DNA from 3 places in the Aminobacter sp. DSM 101952 genome. Region 3 is predicted to be linked to each of the others. Evidence: predicted binding sites of a transcription regulator. Region 3 holds the regulator's gene; each other region holds the start of a gene.
What was found. The regulator LexA, encoded in region 3, represses DNA repair genes until DNA is damaged. The targets are predictions, from matches to a motif close to TGTTCNNNNTGTGTTCNG.
Positions count from the first base shown of each region.

Region 1: a site for LexA is predicted at 2,712-2,729, ahead of ASC75_RS17350 (2'-5' RNA ligase family protein). Genes of this name have one in related genera too.
Region 2: a site for LexA is predicted at 2,806-2,823, ahead of ASC75_RS11300 (helicase-related protein). Genes of this name have one in related genera too.

Region 1 is NZ_LMCL01000030.1:181,453-185,451, forward strand. Features, by position in the region: gene ASC75_RS17335 (aminotransferase class III-fold pyridoxal phosphate-dependent enzyme) at 1-693, shown strand, start outside; gene ASC75_RS17340 (amino acid ABC transporter substrate-binding protein) at 811-1,821, shown strand; gene ASC75_RS17345 (NUDIX domain-containing protein) at 1,913-2,494, shown strand; gene ASC75_RS17350 (2'-5' RNA ligase family protein) at 2,836-3,348, shown strand; gene ASC75_RS17355 (amidohydrolase family protein) at 3,351-3,999, opposite strand, start outside.
Region 2 is NZ_LMCL01000012.1:238,449-242,447, forward strand. Features, by position in the region: gene ASC75_RS11300 (helicase-related protein) at 1-2,691, opposite strand, end outside; gene aqpZ (aquaporin Z) at 3,431-3,999, shown strand, end outside.
Region 3 is NZ_LMCL01000023.1:229,652-233,650, reverse strand. Features, by position in the region: gene ASC75_RS15190 (ComEC/Rec2 family competence protein) at 1-1,858, shown strand, start outside; gene lexA (transcriptional repressor LexA) at 1,893-2,609, opposite strand; gene glp (gephyrin-like molybdotransferase Glp) at 2,714-3,919, opposite strand; gene moaC (cyclic pyranopterin monophosphate synthase MoaC) at 3,922-3,999, opposite strand, start outside.

The sequences.
Region 1 (3,999 bases), on a different contig from region 3:
TTCTTCATCGCTGAATCCATCCCCAGCGTCGCCGGCCAGGTCTTTCTCCCCGAGGGCTATCTCAAGGAAGTCTACGCCATGGTCCGCGCCGCCGGCGGCTTCTGCATCGCCGACGAGGTGCAGGTTGGTTTCGGCCGTGTCGGCAGCCACTGGTGGGCCTTCGAGACGCAGGGCGTCGTCCCTGACATCGTCACCATGGGCAAGCCCATCGGCAATGGCCACCCGATGTCGGCGCTGGTCACCACGCGCGACATCGCCGACCGCTTCAACAACGGCATGGAGTATTTCAACACCTTCGGTGGCAACCCGGTGTCCTGTGCTGCGGGCCTCGCCGTGCTCGACGTCATCGAGCGCGACCGCCTGCGCGACAACGCCGCCGATGTCGGCGCCTATCTCGTCGGGCGCTTTCGCGACATGCAGACGCGCTACGAGGTCATCGGCGACGTCAGGGGCATGGGCCTGTTCCTCGGCATCGAGCTGGTCACCGACCGCAGGACCAGGGAGCCGGCCACCGCCTTCGCCCGCAAGGTCAATGACGGGGCGCGCGCTCGCGGCGTGCTCATCGGCACCGAAGGCCCGCACGACAACGTGCTCAAGATGCGCCCGCCGATGATCTTCACCAGGCGCGATGCCGATCATCTGGTCGGCGTTCTCGAAGAGACCTTTGCTGCCGTGGAGGCCGGCGGGGCGTAACTGAAAACCCGCGCGGCTGTCGCGCGGCGGCATTCGACACGGCGAATTTCAAGGACTTCCGGCGCCCGGCGCCGGCGGCACGAAGAGGCTTTGCCTCAAAACAAGGGAGGAGCAACCATGAAACATCTGATCTCAGCACTTCTGCTCGGCACGGCAGCACTTGCCACGCCGGCAAAGGCCGACACGCTCGACATCGTCAAGCAGCGCGGCACCGTCACCTGCGGCGTCAGCCAGGGCGTCGCCGGCTTCTCGGCGCCCGACGATGCCGGCAAGTGGTCGGGCTTCGACATTGACGTCTGCCGCGCGGTGGCCGCAGCCGTCCTCGGCGACGCCGACAAGGTCAGCTACGTGCCGCTGTCGACCAAGGAGCGCTTCACCGCGGTCCAGTCGGGCGCCGTCGACCTGTTGTCGCGCCAGACCACCTGGACGCTGTCGCGCGACGCGAGCCTCGGCCTGCGCTTCGCCGGCACCGCCTATTATGACGGGCAGGGCTTCATGATCCGCAAGGACCTCGGCGTCGACAGCGCGCTCAAACTCGATGGCGCCACCGTCTGCACCGAGCAGGGCACCACGACCGAGCAGAACGTCGCCGACTATTTCTCCGCCAACAAGCTGAAATACGAGCCCGTCGTCATCGATTCCGCCGACGGCATCATCAAGGCTTTCGACACCGGCCGTTGCGACGTCTACACCACGGATGCCTCGGCACTCTACGCCCAGCGCCTCAAACTCACCGACCCCGCCGCCTACACAGTGCTGCCCGAGATCATCTCCAAGGAGCCGCTCGGCCCTGCCGTGCGCCAGGGCGACGACAAGTGGTTCAGCATCGTCCGCTGGACGCTGTTCGCGCTGATCGAGGCCGAAGAACTCGGCATCACCAGGGACAATGCCGAAGCCGGCCTCACCTCGGCCAACCCGGCCGTCAAGCGCTTCCTCGGCGCTGAAGGCGACAGCGGCCAGCAACTCGGCCTTGACCCGCGCTGGGCCTACAACGTTATCTCCAAGGTCGGCAATTACGGCGAGATCTTCGAGCGCAATCTCGGCCAGTCGAGCGACCTCAAGATCGATCGCGGCATCAACGCCCAGTGGAACGCCGGCGGCCTGATGTACGCTCCTCCGGTGCGTTGAGGCTCACCATGCGGGGTCGCGCTCCGGCGTGGCCCCGCCTATTCTGGCGCCCGCGAATCTCCGGCCGAGTGGCCCGCATTGAAGGTGTCAGATGAGCATTGCCGACCGCATCCGTGTCCAGGACGTCACCACCCTTTCCGACGACTGGTACGTCCTCAAGAAGACCACCTTCGCTTGCCGCCGCGGCGACGGCGAATGGCAGGTCCAGAGCCGCGAGACCTACGATCGCGGCAACGGCGCCACCATCCTGCTTTATGATCCCGCGCGCCGCACCGTCGTGCTGGTAAGGCAGTTCCGTTACCCCGCCTTCGTCACCGGCTACGACGACATGCTGATCGAGACGCCCGCCGGCCTGCTTGACGACGCAGCACCCGAGGAGCGCATCCGCGCCGAGGTCGAGGAAGAAACCGGCTTCCGCATCCACCATGTCCGCCGCGTCTTCGAAGCCTTCATGAGCCCCGGCGCCGTCACCGAGAAGATCTATTTCTTCGTCGGCGAGTACGAGCCGGCCGATCGCGTCTCAGCCGGCGGCGGCCATGCGGGCGAGGGCGAGGACATCGAGGTGCTGGAGATCGGCATCGACGAGGCGCTGGCCATGATCGCCGACGGTCGCATCTGCGACGGCAAGACCATCATGCTGCTGCAATACGCAGCGCTGCATCTGTTGCGCTAAACGAACGTATTCTTCCGACTGTTGCGCCGAGCACGACCTTATGACCGCTCGGCGCCGCCGCGCCGACGGATAATGCGGTACCGATATCTCGTGCCGGTCCGACGCAATGCGCGTGGTGCACCCCAAACCGTCTCCTGCTGGCTGGTGGAGGTCCAGCATAGGTCCACCGCGGGTGAACGCTGGCCAGCATTGCCGGTCTAGGAAAATAAACTTGCTATGTTCTTTCTTTGTTCTTTGAATGGAAGGGCATGTCGGATCAACTGCAGTTCGACTTCGGAGTAACCGCACTCGGTTTGCGACCGCGGGTTCACGGGGCGAAGCGTTCGAGGGTGGAGCGGGACATGCTCATGTTCCGTTTGCACCCCGGTTGGTGTCAAGCGATGGGGGCCATAGTCGATGCCACGCGTCGCGTTCATGGTCTCACCGGCCAGCCGATCGAACCAGGCGGTCTGCATGTTTCGCTGACGGGGTTTGGCGATTGCAGGGAGATCGAAGAAGTCATCGTGCGGGCGGTGGTGGCCGCTGCCGCCAATGTCAGGATGCCGCCTTTCGACCTTGTTTTCGACCGCATCGTGAGTTTCCGGAATGGGGGGCCGCTCGTCCTGCTGTGCGGTGCGGGCGTCAATCTCGTGATCGATCTCGAACGGCGGATCAACGGTGTGTTGAACGATGCCGGGCTCAGGCTTCGCCGCCGCGCGAGCTTTGTGCCTCATTGCACGGTGCTGTACGACAAGAGACTGGTCCCGGAGATGCCTCTCGACCGGCCCATCACTGTACGGGTCGCGGAGTTTCATCTTTTGCGCAGCAAGTTCGGCGACCGACAAAGCGTCGGCCGCTGGCCCTTGCTCGGGTGAGGTCAGATCGGCAGCGGCTGCCGTGCGTTGCGCCAGAATTCCTGCGGCTCTTCGAGCAGGTGCGTCAGGCCGACGCGCTCGAAGGCGAGCGCTGCCTGTTCCGCCGCGTCGGCGAGGATGTCGTCGGCGTCGAGATGATCTGTCCTGCGCCCGCGCATCAGCACCTTGCCGTTGACGATGACGGTGTCGACATCGGCGGCATTGGCGAAATGGGCGATGCGCGTCACCGGCATGACCGGCGGGTAGAGATGCGGCTTGCGCATGTCGACCAGCACGATGTCGGCCTTCTTGCCGATTTCCAGCGAGCCGAGCTCGCTCTCCAGTCCCATTGCCTTCGCCGCGTCGATGGTCGCCATCTCCAGCGTCTTGCCGGGCGGCAGATAGGCCGGGTCGCGGAAGTGGCGGCGGTGATAGTGCATGCACTGCGCCATGTGGCGGAACATGTCGTAGCCGCGGTCAGGCGCAGCCGCGTCCGAGCCGAGGCAGACATTGACCCCGGCCTCGATCAGCTCCGGCACCGGGCAGCGGCCATAGACCGACATGATCGCGGAAGGGTTGTGGATGATCGAGGCGCCCGTTTCCCTGAGTGCGGCGAAATCGTCCTCGGTAAGGTCGACGCTGTGGCCCAGCAGTGCGAACTCACCGAGGACG
Region 2 (3,999 bases), on a different contig from region 3:
GGCAACGGACTCGGCAACGTCCTCGACCTGTTCGGCAACGGCTTCCGGTGCCTGTCCGGCATCCGAAGCCTGCACGGCATCGGCGGCGGCTTCGGCAAAGGCCTCCGTCGAAACCTCGGTGGCTTCGCCGCTGTCGGTTGCTGCAGCCGCTGCGGCCTTGGTGGCCATCGCCTGCGCTGCAGCTTCGCGCGCGGCGGTGTCGATCGTTTCGAGCTTTTCCTTGACCTCGACAGCCGGCTTGGGTTCGGCGCGATAACCGAGGCCCTTGAGGATTTCTTCCATGTCGTCGCCGGTGGCGCCGAGGATTGACATCATCTGCGGCGTGACGATGAACGCGCTGCCGTCATAGGCGCCCTCAGGCCGGGCGCCGGTGCCCTGCTTCCAGGCAAGCGCCGGGCGGATGAGGTCGGCGAGACGCTCGAGGATGTCGACACGCACGGCGCGGCGGCCGAGGTTGCGGAAGCCGGCAAGCTTGTAGAACGTCTTGTCGAAGGCCTGGTCGATGACCACCGAGGTGCGGCCAGCCGCCAGCGCATGGACGACATCGCCGAAGCCCGGCTTGTCCTTGCCGTCGTTCTTGAGCGCCCACAGCAGCGTCACCAGACCGGCGGGCGCGGGCTTGATCAGTGCCGGGACAAAGACGTGATAGGCGCCGAAGCGCACGCCGAGGCGGCGAAGTGCGGCGCGGCCTTCCTGGTCGAGCGACTTCACGTCCTCGGCGATGTCGCGGCGATTGATCAGGCCGAAATTCTCGACCAGCTGGAAGGCGATGCCACGGCCGATGCCGGACAGCTGCTCCGCAGCCTTGAGATCGACCAGCGGCTTGAGCAGCGACTCGACCTGGAAATTGACGAAGCGCTCGGCGCGCGCGGCGACCTTGTCGCGGGACGGGCCGGTCAGCTGTTCGTCGGCCAACAGCACGACGCGCGGCTTCAGCGCATCCTCGCCTTCGACCAGCGTGCCGATGGGCGCGCCGATCCAGCGCAGCACGCCGTCCGAGCCAAGCGCGATGTCACCATTGGGCGACGTCGCGAAACGTTCGGCGCGTGTGTCGAATTCGGTTGCAAGCGCCTTCTGCGCTGCCGTGCGCACGGCCTTGGCGTCTTCTCCGCCCGCGCTCTGGTCGGCGGTGAAACGGAACCCTTGCAGTTCGCCGACATGGTGGCCCTCGACGAGGACGGTTCCGGACGGGCTGATTTCGGCTTCAAGCATAGTGTTTTCTCTAAGGCGGCGCATGAGGACGGAAGTCCTGCGGTCTACAAAGCGTTTCGTCAACCGCTCATGCAGTGCATCCGACAATCTGTCTTCGATGTCGCGCGTTTTTTCTTGCCAGTGTGCCGGATCGGCAAGCCAGCCAGGGCGGTTTGAGACGAATGTCCAGGTCCGGATCTGTGCGATCCGATGTGAAAGCGTGTCGATGTCGCCCTCGGTGGAATCGGCACGGCGCACCTGTTCGGCCATGTAGGTCTCGTCGACATGGCCGCGCCGGGCGAGATCGTCATACATCGAAGCGATCAGGTCGGCGTGCTGGGCCGGTGCGATCCTGCGGTAGTCGGGCAGCGCGCAGGTTTCCCACAACAGGGCGACACGCTCGCGATTGGTGGCGAGCGACCGGATGTTTTCATCGCGCGACAGATGGTCGAGCGCCTGGGCGTCGACAGCCGGCAAAGCGCGCGTCAGGCCCTCGACCGGCGCCACGGTGTCGATCGAGCGCTTGAGCGTATCGAGGCTGGCGAAATCGAAACTAGCCGTGCGCCACTGCAGCACCTTGACCGGCTCGAAGTCATGACCCTCGATCTTTTCGATCAGCTCGTCCTCGAACGGATCGACCTGGCCGGTGACGCCGAAGGTCCCGTCGCGCAAATGGCGCCCGGCACGGCCGGCGATCTGGCCGAGCTCGGCGGCGGTGAGCTGCCGATACTGGTAGCCGTCGAACTTGCGGTTCTGGGCAAAGGCGACGTGGTCGACATCGAGATTGAGGCCCATGCCGATGGCATCGGTGGCGATCAGGTAGTCGACGTCGCCGTTCTGGTAGAGCTCGACCTGGGCATTACGGGTGCGCGGGCTGAGCGCGCCGAGCACCACCGCTGCACCACCCTGCTGCCGGCGGATGAGCTCGGCGATGCCGTAAACCTCGTCGGCGGAGAAGGCGACGATGGCCGAGCGCCGCGGCAGCCGCGTCAGCTTCTTGGAACCGGCATAGGCGAGATGCGACAGCCGTGGCCGGGTGACCACCGACACACCCTTCAACAGCTTCTGCAGGATGCCGTGCATGGTGGCGGCACCGAGAAGCAGTGTTTCCTGCTTGCCGCGCAGATGCAGTATGCGGTCGGTAAAGATGTGGCCGCGCTCGAGGTCGCCGGCAAGCTGGACCTCGTCGATGGCGACGAAGGCGGCATCCGTCTGGCGCGGCATGGCCTCGACGGTGCAGACCGAATACCTGGCGCCGGCAGGCAGGATCTTCTCTTCGCCGGTGACCAGCGCCACCTTGTGGGCGCCGACCTTCTCGCAGAGCCGGCCATAGACCTCGCGGGCGAGCAGCCTTAGCGGCAGGCCGATGATGCCGCTTTCATGCGCGACCATGCGCTCGATGGCGAGATGGGTCTTGCCGGTATTGGTTGGCCCCAGAACCGCCGTGACATCGCGGCCTGACAGGATCAGCGGGTCGTTCTGCCTGGAGTGAACATTCATACTGGAACTGCCCTCGGCGCCGGGACAGCCCGGCGTTGCGCCGCCTGTCGCGACGAGTGGACACATAGGGATTTGCAAGCCGAAGCGAAAGCGGAATGTTCCAGATTTAAGAGTTGGAACGAGTCTGGAACGAATCAGCGACGAATCACTGACTCCAGCTGATTCAGGTTTTGTTCACCCCAACATATTGATGCCGGCCCTGCAAGCCGCACCACATGCAGAATCTGTAAAGTGGCCCGTTTCCTGCTTTCGCCACCCCTCCGTTAACCTTTGCCGGCCAAGCGAAGATAGCTGCGCGTCAACCGAGTGCAAAATAATGAATTTGTTGACCTTTCCTAGCACCGGGTTAACAGCCGGAGCTGCCGGAAGCAGCATTTCGTTAAGATTTGAACCAAATGCGGAACGAACAGGCGACGAATCACTGTCCGGGCAGATTTCCCGGTTTGTTCACCACTAGATGTAGTGCCGGGTCAGTTTCTCCACCTATTATCCACAGCCTGTGCACAGAACACTCCACAGCACCTTGATCGCCGCATTAACCTTTGCGTGCCATCTAGGCACACCCGTGCTTCAGCGAAAATACCTGTGATTGCATTACGTTAAGGGAACCACACCCGTTGCACCCGGGAGCGGAGCGTGTCTCCATTGCGGCGTTGAGTCTGCGCGGCGGGGGATGCCCAGGCGGGGCCTCCGGAAAATGCGGCGCACCACGCAGGCGCACGATATCGGAGGGAATATCATGTCCAAACGTCTGTTCGCCGAATTCCTCGGCACATTCTGGCTCGTCTTCGGGGGCTGCGGCAGCGCTGTCCTGGCTGCAGCGTTCCCCGAACTGGGTATCGGTTTCTCCGGCGTTGCGTTGGCGTTCGGCCTCACGGTGCTGACTATGGCCTATGCGGTCGGCGGCATTTCCGGGGGGCATTTCAATCCAGCTGTCTCGGTCGGCCTGATGATGGCCGGGCGTTTCGAAGCCAAGGACCTGGTCCCCTACGTCATCGCCCAGCTGATCGGCGCGGTCGCGGCTTCGACGGTGCTGTACCTCATCGTCAGCGGCAAGGCTGATTTCGCCGGCATCGGCGGCTTTGCCACCAACGGCTATGGCGACGCCTCGCCGGGCAAATTCGGCCTGTCCTCTGCGTTGATCATCGAGGTCGTGCTGACCTTCATGTTCCTGATGATCATCCTCGGCTCGACCAGCGAGCGCGTTCCGGCCGGCTTTGCACCGATCGCCATCGGCCTCGCCCTGACGCTGATCCACCTGATCTCGATCCCGGTCACCAACACGTCGGTCAATCCGGCGCGTTCGAC
Region 3 (3,999 bases):
GGATCGCGTGCGGCTGACCGCGCGCAAGCTCCCCGATGGCGTGACCGCCGGCTCGCTGGTGACGGGCTATGCCCGGCTGATGCCGCCATCCGGCCCGGTAAGGCCGGGAAGTTACGACTTTTCCTTCGAAAGCTATTTTGACGGCATCGGCGCCAGCGGCTTCTTCATGAAGGGGCCGGAGCTTGTTGCGTCCACCGACCCGTTGCCGGCCACGAGCCAGGCCGCGGCCTGGGTGGCAAATGCGCGCGACCGCATCGCACAGCGCATTCGCGATCGCGTCGGCGGCGCGGAGGGCGAAATCGCTGCAGCCCTCGTCGTCGGCGTGCGCGGCGGCATCCCGGAAGACGTCAACGAGGCGCTGCGGCGCACCGGGCTCTACCACATCATTTCGATCTCGGGCCTGCACATGGCGATGGTCGCCGGGACGGTGATGCTGCTGACGCGGCTGGCCTTTGCCGCCTTTCCGGCGTTCGCGTCGCGTCGTCCGGTGAAGAAATATGCGGCAAGCGCCGCATTGGCCGCGACAGGGGGCTATCTGTTCATTTCGGGGGCCGAGGTCGCCGCGCAGCGCAGCTTCATCATGCTGGCCGTGATGCTGACGGCCGTGCTGTTCGACCGGGCTGCCTTGACCATGCGCAATCTGGCGATCTCGGCCATCGTCGTCATCGTGATTTCGCCGCACGAGGTGGTTGGACCGAGCTTCCAGATGTCGTTTGCAGCGACAGCGGCACTTGTCGGTGCCTATGCCTGGTGGTCCGACCGGCGCGAGCAACAGGCGCAGCCCGTCGTCCAGCGGTCGTTGCCGTCCAAGCTGTGGCGCTGGCTGGCGACCGTTGCGGCCGGGCTCGTCGCGACGTCGCTGATCGCCGGGCTTGCCACCAGCGTCTTCGGCGCCTGGCATTTCCAGCGCATCTCGCCGCTCAGCCTTGTCGCCAACCTGGCGGTGATGCCGATCGTCTCGGTGCTGGTCATGCCGTTTGCCGTGCTCGCCGGCCTGTTCATGCCGTTGCGCCTCGACGGCATCTTCCTTGACACCATGGGGGCCGGCCTGACGGCCATGATCGCGCTGGCGACGTGGTTCTCCGAGCGCTCGCCCGTCGATGCGGTCGGGCTGATGTCGACCCATTCGGTCGTCCTCGTCACCTTGGCGCTGGTCATAGGCTCGATGGCGACGACCTGGCTGCGACTGGCGGCGCTGCCGATTGCGACCCTGGCTCTGCTGCTGCTGATGAACGCGGAAGCGCCCGACGCGTTCGTCTCGGAGGATGCGCGCCTGGTGGGCGTGCCGGTTGGCGAAGGCAAGCTTGCCGTCAATCGGACCCGGCCAAGCCAGTTCACCGTCGACAATTGGAAACGTGCCCTGGTGTCGGAAGACCTGATCGGCCCCGCGCGCGTCGCCCCGGCAAGCGCTGCAAACCCGAAGCAGAACATCGGCCAGGGCGGTTCGGGCCGGTCCGGCGGTGATGCGGCCTTTTCCTGCACCGACGGGCTGTGTCTCATCGAGCACCCCTCGGGCATGCACCTGGCCCATGCGGAAAACGCGGCAGCCGCCAGGCGAGCCTGCGGCATCGCCAACCTTGTCGTCGTGAACGACGCCACGGCACGCAATCCGTGCGGCAACGCTGCTGTTGTCGTGCTCACCAGCCGCGCGTTGGCTCGCCTGGGAAGCGCGGCGATATTCTTGAGGCCTGCCCAGGACGGCGCGCGCCAGGATGTCGAGATCCGCCACGCCGTGGCCACGCCATACCGACCCTGGCATGTGCAGCGGGCATTCTCGCGCGAGGCGAGGGGACTGCCGCCCTATCGGCGAGACAGCAGGCGTCCGGGCGCATCAGAACCGGCATCGCCAGCCCGATAGGCCGTGCGCATGCGCGCCAGGTTGCCTGCAGGGATTAGTACCGGCGGATCAGCCCGACGAGCTTGCCCTGAACCTTGACCCGGTCAGGTCCGAAGATGCGGGTTTCATAGGCCGGATTGGCGGCTTCCAGAGCGATCGAGGCGCCCTTGCGGCGGAAGCGCTTGAGCGTCGCTTCCTCGTCGTCGACCAGTGCAACGATGATCTCGCCGGGGTTGGCGATGTTGGAACTGCGGATAACCACCGTATCGCCATCGAAGATGCCGGCCTCGATCATCGAGTCGCCCTTGACCTCGAGGGCATAATGCTCGCCGCCCATGATCATGTCCGGCGGCACCGAAATGGAATGGGTCTTGTGCTGGATCGCGTCGATCGGCACGCCGGCGGCGATGCGCCCCATGACCGGGATGGTGACGGCAGCAGCGACATCGTCGTCATTGCCGGCCGAGAACGATCTCGATGGCTCCGGCTTGCGGCCAAGGCTGCCCTCGATGACGCTCGGCGAGAATTTTCGTGCCGCATTGAGGCCGGGTGCGATCGAATCGGGCAGTCGCAACACTTCCAGCGCGCGTGCCCGGTTGGGCAGGCGGCGGATGAAGCCACGTTCCTCGAGCGCGGTGATCAAGCGGTGGATGCCGGATTTGGAGGCGAGATCCAGCGCTTCCTTCATTTCGTCGAAGGATGGCGGAATGCCCGCTTCCTTCAACCGCTCATGAATGAACAGCAGAAGCTCGTGTTGCTTGCGCGTCAGCATGGTCACCCCCGAGGAATCAGAAGAAAAACAAACCCAGAACAAACACTATCTGTTCCAGTTGTGTTCCGCAACTGTTTATATTTCGTGAAGGGGGTTGGGTATGCTCAGCGCAGCATCAGCACGCGGCACGGGTTGCCACGTTCGGCAGCCGGTGCGAAGGGGGCGCGCATGATCGCGCAGTTGGCGTCCGCCAGCGTGCGCAGCATCGACGAATCCTGGATGGTGTAGGGCGTCACCACAAGGCCGTCGGCGGTTTCGCGCGCGAGGGCGCGGACGAAGTCCTGGCGCAGGTCGTTGGCGGTCATCGCGGCGTCGAGGATGCCAGTGCGAATGTCAGGCGAATAGGGCCGCCCGCCAAGAGTTGCCAGCAGCGGCTTGAGGAAGATGTGCGCGCAGATCAGGCTGGCGACGGGATTTCCGGGCAGTCCGATGCAGCGCGTCTTGCCGAGGCGGCCGAACATCAGCGGCTTGCCGGGGCGCATGGCGATCTTCCAGAAATCGAGATCCATGCCGAGCCCGGTCAGCACGCGGTGCACCAGGTCGTGGTCGCCGACGGACGCGCCGCCAAGCGTGACGATGACGTCCGCCTGCGCATCGAGCGCCTTGCCGACGAGGGTCGCGATCGCATCGGTGCGGTCCGGTGCGATGCCGAGGTCGAGCACGCGCGCGCCGACGGATTCGGCGATGGCGGCGACACCATAGGCGTTGGAGGCAATGATCTGGCCGGGGCCGGGGTTGCTGCCGGGCGGCAGAAGTTCGTCGCCGGTGGCGATGATCGCGATCAGCGGCGCCTTGGCGACCTGCAATTCGGGATGATTGGCCGCGGCAATGAGCGACAAGCCTGCCGGATCGAGCACGCGCCCGGCGTCGAGGATCAGGTCGCCCTGCCGGAAGTCCAGGCCCTTGGCGCGGATGTTGCGGCCCGGCGCCGTCGGCTCCACGACCTCGATCTCGCCATTGCCGAGGTCGCGCACGTTTTCCTGGATGACGACGGTGTCGGCGCCCTCGGGCACGGGAGCGCCGGTGAAGATGCGCACCGCCTGGCCTGGCGCCAGCGTTCCGGTGAACTGCCTGCCTGCCGGAGCCTCGCCGATGACCGACAGCCTTGCCGGCAGCGATGCTATGTCGTCGGCGCGCACGGCATAGCCATCCATTGCCGAGGCAGCGAAGGGAGGCTGCGTGCGCAAGGCGTGCAAGGGTGCGGCAAGGACACGGCCCGCCGCTTCCCGCAGGCCGACCGTTTCAGAACCGCTCGGTTGAGCGCCGTCGAGAAGGCGCGCCAGCGCTTCGGAGACTGGAAGCAAAGCCATGGCTATTCGCCTGCCTTGTAGTCGCCCGACTTGCCGCCGGTCTTCTCGACCAGGCGGATGCCGGAAATCACCATGCCGCG